3 regions of the Paenibacillus sp. FA6 genome follow, and region 3 is predicted to be linked to each of the others. Evidence: predicted binding sites of a transcription regulator. Region 3 holds the regulator's gene; each other region holds the start of a gene.
The links. The regulator Rex, encoded in region 3, represses fermentation and respiration genes when NADH is low (regulators of the CRP and FNR family bind a similar motif). The targets are predictions, from matches to a motif close to TTGTGAAATATTTCACAA.

Region 1 (6,934 bases), 210 kb from region 3:
CTGCATACGACAACTACGGTGACACATATTGATCCGGTAGGTAAGAAAGTGACTACGGACAATGGTATGACGGAGACGTATGATAAGATCATCATCGCGACAGGATCAAATCCTTTTATATTACCGATTCCTGGGAGTGATAAAGAAGGCGTTATCGGCTTTAGGGATATTAATGACTGTAACCAGATGATGGATGCTGCTCAGAAGTATAAAAAGGCTGCTGTCATCGGGGGTGGACTTTTAGGTTTGGAGGCGGCAAAAGGGCTAGTGAATCTAGGGATGGATGTAACGGTTGTCCATTTGATGGAAGATATTATGGAACGCCAATTAGATCGTAGTGCCTCTTCAATGTTGCAGGCAGAATTGGAACGTCAAGGGATAAAATTTGCTATGGGTAAACAAACCTCAGAGCTAATTGGGGAAGAGCGAGTAAGTGGGTTGCGTTTCAGTGACGGTAGTATATTGGATGCTGACCTTGTTGTGATGGCGGTAGGTATTAAACCGAACATAGCACTTGCCAAAGCTAGTAATATGGAAGTGGGACGAGGGATTGTTGTAGATGACTATATGCGTACTTCATTGGAAGATGTGTATTCCGTCGGCGAGTGTACGGAACATCGGGGAGTATGTTATGGGCTCGTAGCTCCATTATTTGAACAAGGACATGTATTGGCTAAGCATATATGCGGAGTTGCCACATCTCCTTATGAAGGTTCTATTGTGGCAACGAAGCTGAAAATCTCTGGTGTCGACGTATTCTCAGCAGGTGAGTTTGTTGAAGGACCGGAACATATCGTGATTTCTACTAAAGATGAGTGGAAAAGAACCTATAAGAAAATTCTTCTACGTGACAATGTCATTATCGGCGCTGTGCTGTTCGGGGATGTAACAGAGTCTGCAAATTTACAAAAATTGATTAAGCAACAATCTGAAATGACGGATGATATATATAGTACGATCATGGGAACTGGATGTAGCGGTGGTGGCGCTAATAAGCAATCATCGATAGAGACGATGGCAGACGATGAAATTGTTTGCGGATGTAATGGCGTTACTAAGAAGGCGATTGTCGATGTGATTACAGATCAAGGGCTAACAACGGTAGATGAAATTAAAGCTTGTACGGGCGCAACCCGTTCATGTGGAGGATGTAAGCCGGTTGTTGAGCAAATTCTACAGTATGTTCTAGGGGATGGATTCAAGACAGCGGCTAAAGAAGGCATTTGTGGTTGTACTGCACTCGATAGGGATGAAATAGTAGCAGAGATTACGGTTAAGGGATTATCTACAACTCGTGAGGTCATGAATGTACTTGGTTGGAGTAATCAAGAGGGATGCTCTAAGTGCCGTCCAGCAATCAATTACTATTTGAACATGTTAAATCCTGAGACTCATGAAGATGAGAAAGAATCGCGCTTTGTCAACGAACGAATGAACGCGAATATCCAAAAAGATGGAACGTATACGGTCATTCCAAGGATGTATGGAGGTGTAACAACACCAGAGGAACTTAAAAAAATAGCGGATGTTTCATTGAAATATGAGGTTAAGGTTGTTAAAGTTACCGGTGGGCAGCGGCTGGATCTGATTGGCGTCAAGAAGGAAGACTTGCCAAAAGTATGGGAAGAACTTGATATGCCTTCAGGTTATGGTTATGCCAAATCGCTACGTACGGTCAAAACATGTGTGGGTTCCCAATTCTGTAGATTTGGAACACAGGACTCTTTGTCTATGGGAGCACTGTTAGAGCGTAAATTCGAGCGCCTCGATTTACCTGCGAAATTTAAATACGCTGTGAATGGTTGTCCGCGGAACTGTGCGGAAGCTTGTACGAAGGATATCGGTATTGTTGGTAATGACGGGGGATGGGAGATCTTTATCGGAGGTAATGGAGGGATCAAGCCGCGAATTGCGGATAGCTTCTGTAAAGTGAAAACGGATGAAGAACTGATTGAAATTTGTGGAGCTATTATGCAATACTATCGAGAAACTGGTAATTATCTAGAAAGAACTTCCGAATGGGTAGAACGGATCGGGCTTGTGCAGATTCAAGCTGTCATATTGGATAATGAGGATAACCGTAAAGAGCTCGTTAAACGAATTGAAATTGCTCTACAACAAGTAGAAGACCCGTGGAAAAAGATGCTTAATGATGACAAAACACGTGCAGCGCTATTTGAAGATCATACAACTGCAGTACTGGTGAAATAATGACACTATCCGTACGTGTTCGAAACTTGCATTATAATTGCTATTTAGAAAGGAGATTTATCTAATGGAAATGACAACGAATTATTATTCTGTAGGATCGCTTGATGAGTGCTTGATGCAACTAGGTCGAGTTGTTATTATTGAAGGTCAGGAGATCGCTATATTTCGCATAACGGACGGGAATGTATATGCTGTGGCGAACAAGTCACCACATCCAAAGGGAGGACCATTGGCCGAAGCGATCGTATCTGGACATTATATCTATGATCCCTTGTATGACTGGAAGATTGATCTGATTACTGGTAAAGTGCAAGCGCCAGATACAGGGCAAGTTGTAACATATCCTGTCATTGTGAAGAATGAAGAAGTTCAAATTGGCTTTTATGTATAATGAATAGCCCAAGGTTAATGTAGCCTTATATCCAATTGAAGAGGTGATCCGCCTGTATACGCAAAGTGTAGAGACCATTGTAGAGGCAGCTGCTAAGAAAAAAGAAAAGATGAATGAAAGTTTAATACGATACACGATAGCTGCTGCATTAGCAGGTGCCTATATAGGGGTGGGGATTATTCTAATCTTTTCACTTGGTGGGCCATTAGCTGTAGTTAAATCTGCCTTTCAACCACTTGTTATGGGTGCTTCCTTCGGAGTTGCGCTTACATTAGTTATATTTGCTGGTGCAGAGTTATTTACGGGAAATAATATGTTCTTTACGGCAAGTACACTGGCAGGTAAGACTACGATTGGAGATACGCTTAAGAACTGGACTGTCGTATTTATAGGGAATTTATTAGGTGCCATTGTGCTGAGCTTACTAGTTCTAGGTGCAGGGATATTCAAGGATATCCCTGCGGAGCACTTACTCTTTGCGGCAACCGCAAAAAAGATGAACCTACCTGTGATGGAACTGTTCTTTAGGGGTATTCTTTGTAACTGGTTAGTATGCTTAGCGATTTGGATGTCAATGCGGGCAAAAGAAGAAGTCGCAAAATTAATTCTCATCTGGTGGTGTCTATTTGCCTTTATTGCGAGTGGGTTTGAGCATAGTGTCGCTAATATGACGCTGCTCAGTTTAGCTACTTTACTACCGAATCACCCAGAGACTATCTCAATCGCGGGTTGGTTTCATAATATGATACCTGTTACATTAGGAAATATTGTAGGTGGGGGTCTGTTCGTAGGTATGGCATACTGGTTTATTTCACCTGTGCGGAGTAAAAAGAAATAACATTCAAACTTGTAATGTTCTGAACCAAGCAACAAGCGAGCACAACTTTAAAACGACAGGCCAAGGATAACCTTATGGCTTGTCTTTTTTTTGCGGAGCCTTAAGAAGAGTCACTATTGTTCACGTTAAGAAGGACGCCGTTAGGCGTCCTTGAAATCTTAGTATTCCCTATATCCGGCAAATTTCATTTGGGCAAAGCTCACAGTGGCAGATCTCTCGGAGCATAGCGAGATTCTTAATAACGATCAGTCCGCCATCATATTCTACAGCGTCTTTTTTACGTAGATCACTAAGCATCCGATTGACGCTTTCACGAGTAGCGCCGATCATGTTGGATAAATCGGTATGGGTCACTTTTTTGTTAATGAGTATATTGTCACCTTGCTTCTCGCCGTAAGTGTTACCAAGTCGAATTAAAGTGGAGCAAAGGGCACCTGGTTTACCATACAACATCAAATCACGGAATTTAGTCTGTGTAAGACGATGATGGATACCCATCCATTTCATGAAATCAATAGAGAACTCAGAATGCTGACAGATCAACATTTCCAAATCTTTATGCTCAATGACACCGACTTCACTTTCTTCCAGTACTTCAGCATTAAAGCTGTGCTTGGTGCTAAAGAATAGATCGGCTTGACCTACCAAATCTCCTGTCTGATACATATATAGTATAAGTTCTTTACCTTCGTCCGTAGATTTGGTCAACTTAATGCGGCCACGTTTAATGTAATAGAGTTTATCAGACAAATCTCCCTCCCAAAAAAGGTGCGATCCCTCAGGAATAATGCGATCCTTCATAGCGACGAGTAGATGATTAAAATTGGATTCGGAAAAACAGCTTGTATTTCCACGGGCTTCGATAACATTCATATATGCAGTCATAGTCGTTAACCCCTTATCTTTAATTTTCTGTTAAATTTAAACTAATTATACCGCTAAAAATCACATTTGTGGGGGGATAAATCCCCCTAATAGTGGCGAATTATAAAACATTGTGATAAATTTCACTTTTATATACGTATAATAAGGAAAAACAATTATAAAGTCTATAGGGTAGAGTATAAACTGTGAGGAGTCTGTTTCACCTTGTATATAAAACGGTGTGGATAAATATGCATAGAATAGAAATGAAAGCGTTATGAAAGAAGTATGAAAATAATTTAAAGATTGTGAAATATTTCACTATGAATTGTTAAACGGATATGATATGATGAAATCAAGAAAGAGATAACCATATATTTACTGGGAGGATGAGACGAAATGGCAGTTAAAAATGAAGTTATCCAAGAGAAGAAACAAGGAGCAGAGGGATATATTCAGTCCTTGATTGACAAAGCGGATAAAGCGCAAGCAGCATTTATGGAAATGGACCAAGAACAAATTGATAACATTGTTAAAGCGATGGCGCTTGCAGGATTAGACCAACATATGTACCTGGCAAAATTAGCAGTGGAAGAAACAGGTAGAGGGATCTATGAAGACAAGATCACCAAGAATATGTTCTCGACAGAGTACATTTACCACAGTATTAAGTACGATAAAACAGTGGGTGTAATTGAAGACAATGAATATGAAAACTTCCAAAAGATTGCTGAGCCTGTCGGAACAATTATGGGAATCACGCCTGTAACGAATCCAACTTCAACAACGATGTTTAAATCGCTCATTTCCATTAAGACTCGTAACCCAATTATATTTGGATTCCATCCATCAGCGCAAAAGTGTAGTAGTGAAGCAGCAAGAATACTGCTAGAAGCTGCCGTGAACCAAGGTGCACCTGCTGATTGTATTCAATGGATTGAAGAGCCAACGATGGAGAAAACAAACGTCCTTATGAATCATCCTGGTATTGCTCTTATCTTAGCAACGGGTGGATCTGCAATGGTAAAAGCAGCATACAGTTGTGGTAAGCCGGCGCTTGGTGTAGGTCCTGGAAACGTTCCTTGTTTCATTGAGAAAAGTGCCGACATTGATCAAGCAGTAACCGATTTGATTCTTTCGAAATCGTTCGACCATGGTATGATTTGTGCTTCTGAACAAGCTGTTATTATAGAAGAACCTATTTTTGATCAAGTGAAGAAAAAGATGATTGCGAATGGTTGTTACTTTTTAAATAAAGAAGAAGTTGCCAAGCTGACAGCCGGTGCAATGAATGTAGAAAAATGTGCAGTTAATCCTGCTATTGTTGGTCAATCTGCAATGAAGATTGCTGAAATGTCTGGTATTCAAGTTCCAGTGGGAACGAAGATATTGGTAGCTGAGATTGAAGGTGTGGGTACGAAGTATCCATTGTCTGCTGAGAAGTTAAGCCCGGTATTAGCTTGCTATAAAGTGAAGAATGCTGAACAAGGGATTACTCGAGCAGTTGAAATTGTTGAATTTGGTGGTATGGGTCACTCATCTGTTATTCACTCGAATAATGAAGATGTCATCATGAAGTTCTCGGATCGCCTACAAACAGGTCGGATTATTGTGAATTCTCCTTCGACTCACGGCGCAATTGGCGATATCTATAATACAAATCTACCATCATTGACTCTTGGTTGTGGATCGTATGGTCGCAACTCCGTTTCTACTAACGTGGGAGCAGTCAACTTGGTTAATATAAAGAGGGTGGCACGTCGTACCGTGAATATGCAATGGTTTAAAGTCCCGAACAAGATTTATTTCGAAAAGGGTGCAACACAATACCTTGCCAAAATGCCTGATATTACTCGTGTAGCTATTATTACAGACCCAATGATGGTGAAACTAGGATATGTTGAGAAAGTTGAACATTATCTTCGTCAACGTCAGACTCCTGTCGCCATTGAAGTGTTCTCTGAGGTAGAACCAGATCCATCGACAGATACAGTAGATCGCGGTACTGCCATGATGAATAGGTTCAAGCCTGATTGCATTATTGCACTAGGTGGTGGATCTCCTATGGATGCTGCCAAAGCAATGTGGTTATTCTATGAGTATCCAGATACAGATTTCAACGGTTTGAAACAAAAATTCATGGATATTCGTAAACGGATTTACAAATATCCACGTCTTGGTCAAAAAGCTAAATTCGTAGCTATACCAACAACATCGGGTACGGGTTCAGAAGTTACTTCTTTTGCAGTCATTACAGATAAAAATCATGGTAACACGAAGTATCCTCTGGCAGATTATGAATTAACGCCTGACGTAGCGATTGTTGACCCTGAGTTCGTATACTCGTTACCACGGGTAGCAGTAGCTGATACAGGTATGGACGTATTAACACATGCGATCGAGGCTTATGTATCTGTTATGGCTAATGATTTCACAGACGGTCTTGCTATTAAAGCGATCCAATTGGTGTTCGAATATCTTGAGAAGTCGTCATTGGAAGGCGATAAGCTGGCTCGCGAGAAAATGCATAATGCGTCGACCATTGCGGGGATGGCATTTGCCAATGCGTTCTTGGGAATTAACCACAGTTTAGCGCATAAATGGGGCGGTAAATATCACACAGCCCATGG
Region 2 (6,934 bases), 230 kb from region 3:
ATCCCATGACACCGATTGCCTGAGGATTCACCTCAGGACGAGCAATAATATACTGAAGTGCAGCCTGTGCTTCACTAACGCGAAGTCCGGTCAACGTCTTGCCCACCATTAGAAGACCTACGGAAATTCTGTGACATGAATTCTCGATATTCGGATCTTTCTTCAGATCTGACAATAACCTCCGCTCTGCGAATCCTACAACATCGGGTGCTATAACTATCATTCCCCGTTTCACAAGCTCAACTGCAAAATATTGATGAATACCCGCTTCACCTTCTTTAGGCGTACCGTCTGGGTTCAAACCAATAATTTCTCGGCTACCGCCATAGCCGTGTCCATGGATAGCAAGCACAGCTGGCGTATTGGCATGAGCACCCTCTGGAATAAGTACATATGCTCCAAAGGTCAAGCCAGGTGTCGCTGATAATTCAACCCGTTCTCTCACATAACCATCGCATATCGTCCGTTCTAACAATACCGGAACATGTTCTCTATTCGGTTCGAAAGAGCCGTTCAATTGTTGCAATAGCTGTTTGAGCCTTATTTTTCGTTCCAGTGGCGTCTCTGACTCAGTCCCTGCCTTATGCTGATTCATAGCCTCATCATATAATTGTTCTAATAACAAATCTGCATTCCACATGTTTCACCATCGCCTGCTTTCTGTTCAGAATTATGAATTATTCCTTCTTACCTACACTTAGAAAGGTTCGACTACTTTCTTCTTTTTCCTCTATAAAAAACAAAAAGACCACAAAGTTCATGTTAAGAACTTCGTGGTCTTTTTGGGGATTGGACACGATGACTCTGTACTTCATCAACCTGCGTATCAGAGTATTCCATCGTGCCTTACTATTAACGTGCATTATGCATGGCAGGTACAGTCTTCGATTGATGCGATTTAGGTAAAGTTTCCTTTGTCTTAGCTTTAAACAATGAGCGTTTGGTTTCTGGTTTCTTTCTACCCGAAGTCACAGTCAATGTAATTACTTTCCCCGCGATACTTACAGCGAGAATCGTGTACAATGTCTCTCTTAGCGGCATATAGAACAGTGAAAGCAATAAAACAATGGCATCAAATATAAAAAATACGGTGCCTAGCTTCAATCCAGTCCAACGACTAACAAGTAGTGATAATATATCATCCCCACCACTTGCCCCACCAAAACGTAGTACAAGACCTGTAGCAAATCCCGTCAACAAACCTGATAAGAGTGCTGCAACGAATAAATTATTCTGCAAATCAATAACGATGAATGAATAACGTTCAAACAAAGCATAGAAAATTGAAAAGGATGTTGTAGCGATTATCGTATTTACTAAGAATTTACGCCCCTTAATGAATAACGCAATCAGCAACACAGGGATATCCAATGCAAGCATACTTAGTGCTGGTGGTAGGCCTAATACGTATTTACCCAATAACGCAAGACCAACAAATCCACCTTCGGTTAAATGATTCTGAAAATTAATGTGATAATAAGCAAAAGCCATTAAAAGTGTTCCTAATAGCATTACAGCGACTTGCGGCAACATAGAAATTTGTTGTTCTCTTTTCCTCATACAAGTTTCCCTCTTTATCGTAGATTGTGGTCATAAGTGAGACAACCTACTACAAGGAGAAAACTTTGAGGACTTTGTCCTTCGCATACTTAGCTTCCTTCTTTCGCAGAGGTTGTCATTAATACCCGACTTTGTCTCTACGAAGCAAGCTAAGTGTATGAGAGATCATAACGTTTCCAGATCGTCCTTTGGGGAATGTTCCTTCGGGGACACATGGTATCCTGATCCTTTCTCTTTTTGGATATGTTCTATACCATTATATCACCATTTAGGGCATTTCTGAACCTCCGATTTAAAAATATCGCTTTTTTTCTAGTTTTCTTGTCCATTTAAGCAGTTAATTTACAATTAATTTCCCGATCATTTTCTTATGACCCGCACCACAGTAAGCAGCACATTTATATTCGAATTCGCCCTTTTCAGTAGCTACGAATGAAATAGAACGATTCGGGCGAACTTCCTTTTTATATCCGTCCAATTTGAGCCCATGATAGCCTTTCTTGTTTTTCAACGTTATTTTAACCGTGTCACCCTGCTTCACCTTCATTACTTTCACATCAAATTCAAACGACGTTGCTTCAATGGTGAATTCCTGAGTCTCTCCAGCTGCAGTTTCTTTCGAACTTTCCATTTCTTCTTTGCCACACGCAGCTAAGAACAATACACAAATGCTTATGAGAACAGTCAACTTTATCCACTTATTCATCAAATAGCCCTCCTCTAATCGTTACCTCTATATAGAGTGTTTCGTCATATTCCAATCGTAGATCAATCTCATTTTCATAATTGTGATTATAATCACAATACTGTCTTTCACATCTCTTATAATAGGGTTTGTAATGATAATAGTTCTCAGGAGGAATTCAATAATGGATAATATTACTGTCACCGTCAACGCTACCGAGTACCCACCTCAATTAAAACATAAGGTCATTTTCCAAACTTTCAACCAACTTCAGCCTTCAGAGGCCATGTTGTTAGTTAACGATCACGATCCGGTTCCACTTCGTTTCCAATTCGAATCTATGCATTCCGGTAGATTCACTTGGGAGTATCTCGAACAAGGTCCCGATATGTTCCGTGTCAAAATCAGCAAACTATAGGAGTGAGATCGTATGGCTGAAATTACAATTGTAAATGAACAAACAATCCAAATTAGTGTCCGTTTAGAAGATGCGATCCTCATGGTAACAGAGGCGTTCAGGGATATTCCCCTGTATGCTTCTGATATTGTAACCATTTATGAGAAATTGCCTGTTTTTGAATATACTTATTTCTGTTTCTACGCTTACGATAGTGCAGCCTTATTTGAATTTATGCTAAACATCGACCCCAAACAATACAACTCATTCTCACTCGATGCACCGGATTCTTTCTTCTATGCATTGTACGGTGGGATGGCAGCTTTATACGACGTAGCTAAACAACTTCATCCAGTTGAAATTTAAGCTTATGCTTCCGATGTGAGTTTTCACGAAGCTGACTCAAGAGGTAATGCTACAAAAACTTTAAAGCTTATGCTTCCGATGTGAGTTTTCACGAAGTTGACTCAAGAGGTAACGCTACGAAAACTTTTAGGAGATGTTGACATGGAACATACAGGACAGACGGTAGAGTTAGATGTTCGACCCTACTTACGTAAAAAAGTAGAGCCCTTTAAAGTTATTATGGATACGGTAAAAGCGCTAAACAAGAATGATATCTTTGTGCTGCACGCTACCTTCAAACCGACGCCTCTCTTTGGGTTAATGAAAACCAAGGGGTATGCTCATAAAGTTGAGAAAATAGAATCCGATCATTGGGTCATCACATTTATACACAAGAATAGTGGACACGAACTAACGGACATAGAAGAATACCAAGCTGTACAGCAATCTCCTGATACGCCTGAATGCTCAGCCGATTCTCCCCCTTCTCAGATCTATGAGTTGGATAATCGCGGCTTAGAGCCTCCACAGCCGATGATACGTACTTTGAAGAAACTCGAAGACGCATCACTCGGAGATGAGGTTATTATTCACAACGATCGGGTCCCTGTGTTTCTTATCGAAGAACTTAATACGTTAGGGTATGACTATGACGTTGAAGAGCAGCCTGACGGATCAGCAAGAATTCATATTCACAAAAAGTAAGGTGGTGTTTGTCCATGTTTCGCCTGCCGTTTCTGTTCATTATTACCGGTCTCATCAGCTTTGCGTTATTCCAGCTATTTTCCTTATTCGATTTCGCAACATGGCTAGCAGTGTTTGGCGAGGAGCCTAGGTACCCAACTGGATGGTTCCGTGTCCATCTGCTCGTTCTAGGTTGGGCGACGATGATTGCGATGGGCGCTGTGTATCAACTCATTCCTGTCGTACTACAAAACCACAGCTTGTTTAGTAAAAATCTCGGATACGTTCATTATGGCTTTTTCACAGTTGGAACGGCAGGGTTACTCATTGGCTTTCAAACGATGCAGGTGATGTGGATCGCAGGATTCGCTACCGTTGCTTTCATTGGAGTTCTACTATTCGCTATTAATATTGGTGTAACTCTTGTACGTGCTAAGAAATGGAATACCATCACCATTAGCGTTGCCTGTTCTGTCACCTATCTCGTGCTTGCTGGACTTTCCGGTATGCTCATGGGTTTAAACTTCTACTTCGATCAGTGGGGTGACTTTCACGAGCAATTACTTGGCGCCCATATCTGTTTCGCAGCTTTTGGCTGGTTCGGAATGCTCATTACAGGCTTCAGCTATAAAATGTTCCCTATGTTTTATCTATCTCATGAATATCCAGAGACATTGCAAAAAATCGTGATTGCGCTATGGAATGCAGGCGTACTTGTCGGTGCTTTATCATTTCTGTTTAATGGACCTGCATGGTTGAAATGGTCAGGGTTACTATTAGTTGTACTAGCCATGATCGCTTATTCCATTCATCTATCTCAAATTGTTAAGCATCGACATAAACCTAATCCTGGCGTTGGTATGAAATGGACTCTTGCACTAACACATTCTTTGACAGTGATCGGGATCTCCATCCTTATCCTCTCTCCTTTCATGCCCGACATTATGGTACAATCCCAGATGGTCGTCATCCTCGGCTGGCTGTACTTATGGGGTTGGGTCGGACTCACGCTTCTATCTTATCTATCCAAAATTGTTCCGTTTCTATGGTGGACACATAAATATGGTCCTTTAATAGGCAAAAAGAAGATACCCACCATGTCCGATTTAATAAATGATCGTCATGTTCATATTGGATTAACCGTCATCGTCAGCTCATTATTTATACTTATGGTAGGTCTGAGTTGGAATCAGCCATGGATCACCTCCATTGGAGGAAGTGTACTTGCTCTAAGCTCACTCCTCTATATAAGCCTGATTGCCAGTGTATTTACGAAATAGGAGGGATTAAAGTGGAATTTATTAAAGACTGCCTCAAAGAAGTGTATGATCCGGAGCTTGGTGTCAATATTGTTGATCTTGGACTTATTTATGATCTTCAGTTCGTAGATGGAATCGTGTCTGTAGTGATGACACTGACCACACCAGGCTGTCCCATGCACGATATGATCGTCGGTGGCGTGAAGAGGGCACTCGAAGCATTGCCTGAGATTCTATCTGTCGAAGTAGAGGTCGTATGGGAACCGGCCTGGTCGCCAAGTCTCATGTCCGATGAAGTAAAAGAGGATCTCGGATATATGTAATCTCAGATTGGAGGCTGTTTACAATGTTCAACTGGAAGCTATACATCGTTGTTTTGATCGGCTTCACTATTATTTTATCTGGTTTCTACGCCAACCCTATACCCGTAATCGAAGAAGAGCCTGTCTTGGAAACAGTGAATCAGCCTCCAGTTGAGCCTGTCATCGTACGAGAAGGAAATATCGTTAAGATTGAAATGACTGCGCAGGTAACCGATGTAGAAATTTCTTCTGGCGTGTTCTATAATGCCTGGACGTTTAATGGCACAGTACCTGGTCCTGTTATTCGGGTCAAAGAAGGGGACACCCTCCATTTCACACTGAATAATATCGACCCTAACATGCCACACTCCATGGACTTCCATGCTGTGCAAACTTCTCCTAGTACAAACTTCGTCGATATTATGCCACTTGAACATGGGTCCTTTACTTACTCTGCCAATATGCCCGGTGTATTCATGTATCATTGTGGAACAGACCCCGTATTGGAGCATATCGCCAATGGAATGTATGGTGTCATTATCGTCGAACCAGCAGATGGTTATCCAACGGATAATGAAGTCGATCGTGAGTATACTATTGTACAGAGTGAGTGGTATGCCGAACATGATTTCAATGCCTTTTTAGATGGTTCGCCTGAGTATGTCGTATTTAACGGAGATGACTTTACATTGAAGGAGCATCCTTTAATGGCTAAAGTCGGAGATAGGGTACGGATTTATGTGAACAATGTTGGCCCTAATAAAGTATCTTCTTTTCATATCGTAGGTACGATCATGGATCGCGTCTATATTGATGGCAATCCGAAGAACATGATGTATGGTCTACAAACAGTCATGCTCCCAGCTAGTGGCGGTGCAGTTGTAGAGTTCGTCGTAAACGAAGCCGGAGATTATCCTATTGTAACCCATCAGTTCAACGATGCCACCAAAGGAGCGGTTGCCATTCTGAGGGTCACCCCCGATGGTTTGGATACAGGAGCAACACCGATGGCATATTGAGATCAGCACAGTATAATTGAATGATCAAAAAGTCACCTTTTGATCACGAAGTATAACCACTCTGTTCGTGAAGAATACGGTGGTTTTTTGTGTTTCTTTGTGTTTTCAAGTCATTTTCTGCATCTTTATCGTGATAAATGTCATTGATATATTTAACCTGTTCACATTTTAGCAATTTTTCATGTGACGAAAAGCACACTATTCCCCTCTCCCCTTCTATACGCTTTATAAGTAGCAAATATCTGATTGTAGGAAAGAGGTAATATATATGTTAGATCAACGTACTATTGAGATTATAAAATCAACCGTTCCCGTGTTGCAGGTTCATGGGAAAACGATCACAACTGCCTTCTACGGTATGTTATTTGAGAACCATCCTGAGCTATTGAATATATTCAATCATGCCAACCAACGCCAAGGCAAACAACAGACAGCCCTTGCCAATGCAGTGTTAGCTGCGGCAGTAAATATTGATCAACTAGGAAATATTCTCCCTGTGGTGAAACAGATCGCTGAGAAGCACCGTGCATTGGGTGTATTACCTGAACATTATCCGATTGTCGGTGAAACCTTATTAGCCGCTATTGCTCAGGTGCTCGGTGATGCGGCAACTCCAGAAATTCTGAATGCTTGGGCTGAGGCCTATGGCGTGATTGCTGATGCATTCATCGGTGTTGAAGTAG
Region 3 (6,934 bases):
GATCAACCACATCGAGCTTTAACATCCTTTTCCCAATGATAGATTTCCCCTCAGTCGTAAGTTGTTGAACTAATCCTGATATTTTCGTCCCAGGTATAACATCAAGCTTCACAACGACCTCATTACGGGTAATTTCCAGTTGGTACTCATTAACACCCACATATTCCTTAACTATATTTTGAAGCGGATTCTGCTGAGCTATCTGCCGATAACCGAACCACCCACCAAATAAGAGCGCACCTGAAATGACCACCGTTAGTGCAACCGGAATAATTCGTAACTTCATATAACTATCTCCCTTCGCGAGTCATTCTGGGTATTCATGTATGATATCGCTACTTCGTACATCATCTATTCTTTCCTGCCGGTATTGATTATGGTTTAGAACCTAATAATATGAGTATATCAATTCGTATATATTTCCTGCATGAATTAGTATATCATATCGTATACACTTATTTTCTGAGAATATATGTATTTGTTAATAATGTCACTAGGATTACGACATTCGCCTTCACCAATCACACAGTTGCATAAAGCGCACTTAAATTCGAACGAATCATCATAAAGCTAACTTTAGTTGCATTCATGGTATCTAGTTACTGGACAAACCCACTTTTCATCGTTTTCGCCACTTTTAACTGCCATTATTACATCTATTTCTGCTGCACCGTACTTTTCCCATCAATTAAGTGACCATACTGCAACTGTTCCTCTCACCGCGCAATCAGAGCCCATCTGAACTCGTCAGATCCCAAAACAAACAATAAAACCAGCCGAATCATCCTAAAAGAATGGCTCAGCTGGTTTATTGATTTAACGGTTTGGCAATGTAAATTGTTCGCCTATTTGTGTACCATCACTAAATCGATAGAAGCGATAATTATAATGATCCTGTTCTTTGTAAAATAGCTGCCAGACAGCAGTTCCATTGAATAAGCCAAGTTGCAAATGAGTTTCTTTCATATTTGAAAGTTCCTTTTCGATAAGAAGTATCATTTGACTTTTGGATAATCCATCCTTCAATAGTTCACTTCGAATCGCTCTAGGAGTATCATTCACTTCGTAATCACTCGTTAATGGAACCCAGACAATTATATTCTGATCGACTTGATCCTTACCTTCGATAACCCAGACGACATTGTTCCAGACCGATTTGGAGGTACGAGTAACATGAATTAATTCACTATGCTGCTTCGCTGCAGCAATAGCCATATCTTCTTGTTTCCATTGATCCTGCATAATGTATATGTAATAGCGAAAGAGTCCGAATAGCAGAACGATCACGACCGCAATACTTAACCAAATGATCTTCTTCTTGTTCATGTTCATGCTCTTGTTCTTGATATTAATCTTCTTCAACCTGAACTTCCTTTCTTCAGGAATAAGGAATAACTCACACCTTAACGGTTGAGTAAGCCCTCGAAAGCAGATTGCGCTTCATGGTGTATACGTTCTTCGTCTAGAGTAAGACAAACACCATTCTTCACAACTTGCTTACCATCAACCCATACATGTTCTACATCTTTGGCACTCGCAGAATAGATTGAGTGTGAGATGAAATCGGTATGTGGTAAGAAATGAGCCTGATCCGTATTCAGTGCGATGAAATCTGCCTTCATGCCCGGAGCCAACCTTCCTACTGTATCTAGAAACAACGACTTCGCACCATATATTGTACCCATCCGCAGTGCCTCAGCAGCCGGAATAGCTGTTGGATCACCAGAAACCCCTTTGTGAATGAGAGCAGCAAGCCGCATCTCTTCAAACATATCCAGATTGTTATTACTTGCCGGACCATCTGTTCCAAGCGATACAGGCACTCCTGCCTTCAAGAGGTCTGTTACACGCGCGATACCGCTCGCAAGCTTCAAGTTACTTCCTGGATTATGTGATACGCCAACTTGATGGGTTGCTAGTATCTCGATCTCTTCATCATTTAGGTGCACACCGTGTGCAACAATCGAAGGACGTGTAAACATGCCAAGCTTCTCTAAATGTTGAACAGGTCGAAGACCATAATCCGCTACATTCTGCGCTACTTCGCTCAACGTCTCGGACATATGTGTATGCATCGGCAGATCAAGATCATGTGCAGCTTGGACAAACTTCTCGAAGTAATCTGGAGGGCAAGTATAAGGTGCATGAGGCGACATCATCGTCGTGATTCTACCCTCTGCTTGACCGTTCCAATTTTTCGCAAAAGTGATCGCTTCCTGAAGTTTATGTTGTTGGACTTCCGCAGAACAGAATCCGATAACACCTCTAGTTAGCACGCCACGAATTCCGGATTCTTGAACCACTTTAGCTACTTGATCCATTTGATCATACATATCTAGAAAAGTCGTTGTGCCACCTTTAAGCATTTCCAACACAGATAAGGATGTTCCCCAATAGACATCTTCAGAAGTGAATTTCTCTTCCATTGGCCACATTTTTTCCTGCAACCATACTTGTAGAGACAGATCGTCGCCATAACCTCTAAGCAATGACATAGCAGCATGCCCATGTGTATTCACAAGACCTGGTAAGAATAAGAGATGACTCCCATCCACTACCGGAATGTCCTCACCAACTACCGGCATGTCTTCACCAATATACGTAATCAAGTCATCCTCTACGAGCATATAACCTTTCAATACAGGCTGTTCATTGTTCAGAACAGCAAACGTACCATTCTTAATGATCCACTTCTGCGCTTTGTCGTTCACCATCGTCTGAATCTCCCTTTCCATTAACCAAGTAATACGCAAGGCTAAGCATATCCGTAGTGAAATCAGCTGCATGAATACGAACATGCGCTGGGGCCTTTAATATCGTTGGAGCGAAATTCAATATGGCTCCAATTCCTGCTTCAATCAATTTATCAGCAACCTCCTGAGCTTCTTGCTCAGGAACTGTAATGATTCCAATTCGAATATTATACTTCTTAATCGTATCGAAGAGTTCCTCCATAGGTTGAACTTCCAATGTGTTAATATGTGTTCCAACCTTTGTTGGATATGCATCAAATACGGCGACAATCTTTAAATTCTCTTTCAGATAAGCATTATAATTGGATAATGCATGTCCTAGATTACCCGCACCTACCAGAACGACATTGATCTGTTGATCCAAATTAAGTATATGTCGTATTTTCTCTATTAAATAAGCCACGTCATAGCCAATACCTTTTCTGCCGAAATCGCCAAAGTATGCAAGATCTTTACGAATTTGTGCAGGGTTCAAATCAAGCCTTTGACCTAATTCCTGTGAGGAAACTGTAGCTACTTCCCGTCTCTGAAGTTCCGTTAGATAACGTAAATAAATGGGTAATCTGCGTACAACAGCTTCTGAAATTTTATCAGATTTCATTTTTGCTCCTCCTAATGAATAGCTAATACATTGATCAAGGACGCTGTCCGTCTTCTAGCCATTCCGAAATTCTTGAAACCATTTGATGGGTCGGCATATGTTCCATCTTGGGACCAGGTAATGAATACAGGAAATACTTCCCGTAATAAGATTCAATCACACGTGTATCATACACAATGACGATTCCCCGATCACTCGCCGTACGCACTAATCGTCCAAATCCTTGTTTGAAGCGAATAACCGCTTGAGGTACTGACAGTTTCATGAAAGGATTTTTCTTTTGTTGCTGTAAAAGTTCACTCTTCGCCTCCACAAGTGGATGATTAGGAGGTTGAAAAGGAAGTCGGACAATCGCTAAACAAGTCAATGCTTCTCCTGGGATATCTACCCCTTCCCAGAAACTGTTCGTTCCTAGAAGTACCGAGGCACTACTATCTTGGAAACGGCGGATCAACTTACTTCGGCTCCCATTGTCTACACCTTGTCCTAGTACGGCAATATCCGTTGAAGAAAGAGCTTTACTTAAAGGCTCATAGACTTGACGAAGCATGCGATAAGAAGTGAACAATACTAACATTCGACCCTGTGTAACGATAGCCGTTTCAGCCAGTGATTTGACAAGTGTTTCGACGAAGAGTGCATCACCTATACTCCCCTTCACACTTGGGAAATCACGCGGGATGATCAGCAATGCCTGATCTCGATAACGAAAAGGAGACGGCAACTGAACAGTTACTAGCTGGTCTTGATCCGAGGCTTCTTGAAGCCCCAAGTTTTCAATCATATACTGAAAAGATTTGTCGATTGACAACGTAGCGGAAGTTAGAATAATGCTTTTCTTTTTATCAAAGAATACTTCCTTTAGCTGCTGGCTTACATCTACAGGAACCGCATACATTTGTAGAGATTTACTCCGGTAGTGACCATTAGCCTCCATCCAGTATACATTTCCTGCATCGTTAAGTGATATGAAGAAATGTAAGTCTTCACGCTGGGATGCTAAATCTTTCACAAGACCACTGATGTCCGTAAGCAGACTCTCGAAATTAAAATCCTCCAGATTTTCTCTGATTTCATTTATCATTTTGTCTGAACTACGAATGACTTCGCCTAGCGTTACATAAATCTGATTCTCTATTTCTTTCAGCACTTCCCAATCCTTCGGTTTCTTGGAAGGCTGTAAGCGTAGCACGAACTGTCCCGTATCCCCTGGGGCAGCATCACTTCGCTCAGGTAACAGAGCAAATAGCATATCGCTTAGTCTATCCCAATGTTCCTTCACGTCGACTAAATCACCACTCATACGATCCGTCAATAGAGCCCAGTCGGCAGCCTTCTCATCGTTTGAAGAATGTAGCTGTTGTCGAAGAACAGGGAATTGACCATTCCTGTTATCTTTGTAAAGTCGCGATAAAGTGTGGATCACATTGAAATACCTCATATGAAGGCCTAAGTGTTTACCGGCAACTTCCTCCAAATGATGCGCTTCATCAATAACTAAATACTCGTAAGCAGGCAATAGCTGATGTCCTGCCTTTATATCTGTGAACAGCTTCGAATGATTGGTAATCACTACATCTGCTATACCTGCTTCATGCTTTGCACGATGGTAATAACATTTACGAAACCATGGACAGGCACGTCCTAAGCAAGAATCCGAGTCACTGGACACGGTTTCCCAGAAATCCCCACCGCGAGCTCCTAGATTCAGTTCTTCATCGTCACCTGTCTCTGTCTGTGTTAACCACACAATCATTTGTGCGGCTAAGATCAAGTCCTCTTTAGGATTTGTAAAGTCCCGTCTATTTATTTTATGTTCAAATTTTCTCAAACACAAATAATGTTGTCTCCCCTTGAAAATTGCTGCTTTGAAGGGGAAAGGAACAACTTGAGTCAATAGTGGTATATCTCGCTCTCGCAACTGCTCCTGAAGGTTAATCGTATGCGTGCTTACCATGACTTTCTGTTCACGCTTCACACTCTGATAAATAGCCGGAATTAAGTACCCTAGAGATTTCCCAGTTCCTGTTCCCGCTTCAATAAGAAGATGCTTCTCTTGATCAAGTGCATTCATTACCTCAGTGAACATCATACTTTGTGATTCGCGAGCTTCATACTGTGGCATAATCGAGCGGAGCCCTTCCTCAATCTGAGCAAGATACTCCGGGAAATCGACATTCTTCAGAGGGTTATCATCTGCATCATCCCGCGGCGTTGATATATCCGTCCAATCTTCAACAGCCAAAGCTAATTGGCGATAAAATGTATGACTCTCCAGATCCTGTGCAGGCTCCTTCTCTTTCTCCCTACACAGCGCGTCGAAATACCAAGCTAAATCACTGTCCTCATCCATAAATAGCTCACTTAGGCGCTGTAAAGTAATCAGTGGAAGACTAACCAATTCATCCAAACATTTCAACAATACATGCGCAGTAGCTAGCGCGTCACTATCCGCTTGATGGGGTCGATCATGCTGAATACCGAATTGCGAGGATACAAGCCCTAATTGATAGGTCGTTAATGACGGAAAACATATTTTAAGAAAATCAATGGTATCAAGCAGCCGTCCCGCGTATGGCAAATAACCACATCGATCAAGTGAGTTCTGTAAGAAATTGAAATCGAATGCGATATTATGGCCTACCAAAACAACGTCATCTAATAAGGGAACTAACTCCATCATCATTTCTTCTAAGGAAGGAGCGTTCTCAACGTCACTATTGGAAATTCCAGTTAAATTACTAATAAAAGGAGGAATGGGGATACCCGGATTAACGTAAGATCCGTATACACGAGATATCGATTGATCTTCCTCAATAATGGCAAGTCCTACTTGAATGATCTCATCACCGGGTTGGTTACCAGTAGTTTCAAAATCCAATACAGCAAATTTCATGTTCTATTATTCCCTTTCAATCCAGTCTCTTTTACAGCATAACAGAAGTTCTCATTTTATTCATTAATTTGAGGTGCAAAAAAGGCGATGCCCCGTCGCTCACGCTTAGCAGGCATCGCTTCATTACGTTCATCCAGTTAATTCAATGAAATGAGCTGACTTCCATATTGGAGTTGACCACGGTTGTCGTTGCACACTTGTATATTCACAAGTGGATCAGCTAGTGTTGGATCATTTTGCATTGCCAATGCGAAGTACTCCTGAGCTTTCCTCGTATCCGAAAGTTTAACCTGAATACATCCAAGTGCGTTATAGATCATTGCTTTAAGCCTTTTATGTTCAGTCAGGGGAAGAATCCATTGGAATTGCTTAAGCGCTTCTGACGTCTCTTCTAAATGAAGATGAGCCATCGCAATATACATTCTTGCAAGCAAACTGTCAGGGACATCCATGATGATAACAGAAAATTGCTGTATAGATTGACGATACATCATTAATTTGAAGTAACCCTGACCCCTTACAAAAGACTCCGTCTCCATTTCAGGTGTAGCACCTAGAGGAAAAATGGGTGGTAATAACGTATATTCTCGAAAAGCGCCCATTTTGTCTTCAAAGGAAAGCCATTCCTCAATAATTCCATCACTCATCGCTTTAAGCATGTTCCATCTCTGGATCATATATTGC

Region 1: adhE (bifunctional acetaldehyde-CoA/alcohol dehydrogenase) is a predicted target of Rex. The motif match lies at 4,611-4,628, and genes of this name have one in related genera.
Region 2: ACP8HI_RS12845 (DUF2249 domain-containing protein) is a predicted target of Rex. The motif match lies at 2,347-2,364, and genes of this name have one in related genera.

What each region holds. Positions count from the first base shown of each region.
Region 1 covers NZ_CP188820.1:2,695,603-2,702,536, reverse strand. Annotated here, with positions in the region: gene nirB (nitrite reductase large subunit NirB) at 1-2,211, shown strand, start outside; gene ACP8HI_RS12770 (nitrite reductase (NAD(P)H) small subunit) at 2,276-2,602, shown strand; gene ACP8HI_RS12765 (formate/nitrite transporter family protein) at 2,655-3,440, shown strand; gene ACP8HI_RS12760 (Crp/Fnr family transcriptional regulator) at 3,609-4,325, opposite strand; gene adhE (bifunctional acetaldehyde-CoA/alcohol dehydrogenase) at 4,704-6,934, shown strand, end outside.
Region 2 covers NZ_CP188820.1:2,711,630-2,718,563, forward strand. Annotated here, with positions in the region: gene ACP8HI_RS12830 (dienelactone hydrolase family protein) at 1-640, opposite strand, end outside; gene ACP8HI_RS12835 (YitT family protein) at 853-1,560, opposite strand; gene ACP8HI_RS12840 (cupredoxin domain-containing protein) at 1,898-2,266, opposite strand; gene ACP8HI_RS12845 (DUF2249 domain-containing protein) at 2,430-2,663, shown strand; gene ACP8HI_RS12850 (hypothetical protein) at 2,676-3,008, shown strand; gene ACP8HI_RS12855 (DUF2249 domain-containing protein) at 3,150-3,692, shown strand; gene ACP8HI_RS12860 (hypothetical protein) at 3,707-4,951, shown strand; gene ACP8HI_RS12865 (metal-sulfur cluster assembly factor) at 4,963-5,253, shown strand; gene ACP8HI_RS12870 (multicopper oxidase domain-containing protein) at 5,277-6,251, shown strand; gene hmpA (NO-inducible flavohemoprotein) at 6,520-6,934, shown strand, end outside.
Region 3 covers NZ_CP188820.1:2,484,779-2,491,712, forward strand. Annotated here, with positions in the region: gene ACP8HI_RS11610 (hypothetical protein) at 1-286, opposite strand, end outside; gene ACP8HI_RS11615 (cell wall elongation regulator TseB-like domain-containing protein) at 817-1,362, opposite strand; gene ACP8HI_RS11620 (amidohydrolase) at 1,404-2,714, opposite strand; gene ACP8HI_RS11625 (redox-sensing transcriptional repressor Rex) at 2,680-3,354, opposite strand; gene dinG (ATP-dependent DNA helicase DinG) at 3,389-6,250, opposite strand; gene ACP8HI_RS11635 (tetratricopeptide repeat protein) at 6,388-6,934, opposite strand, start outside.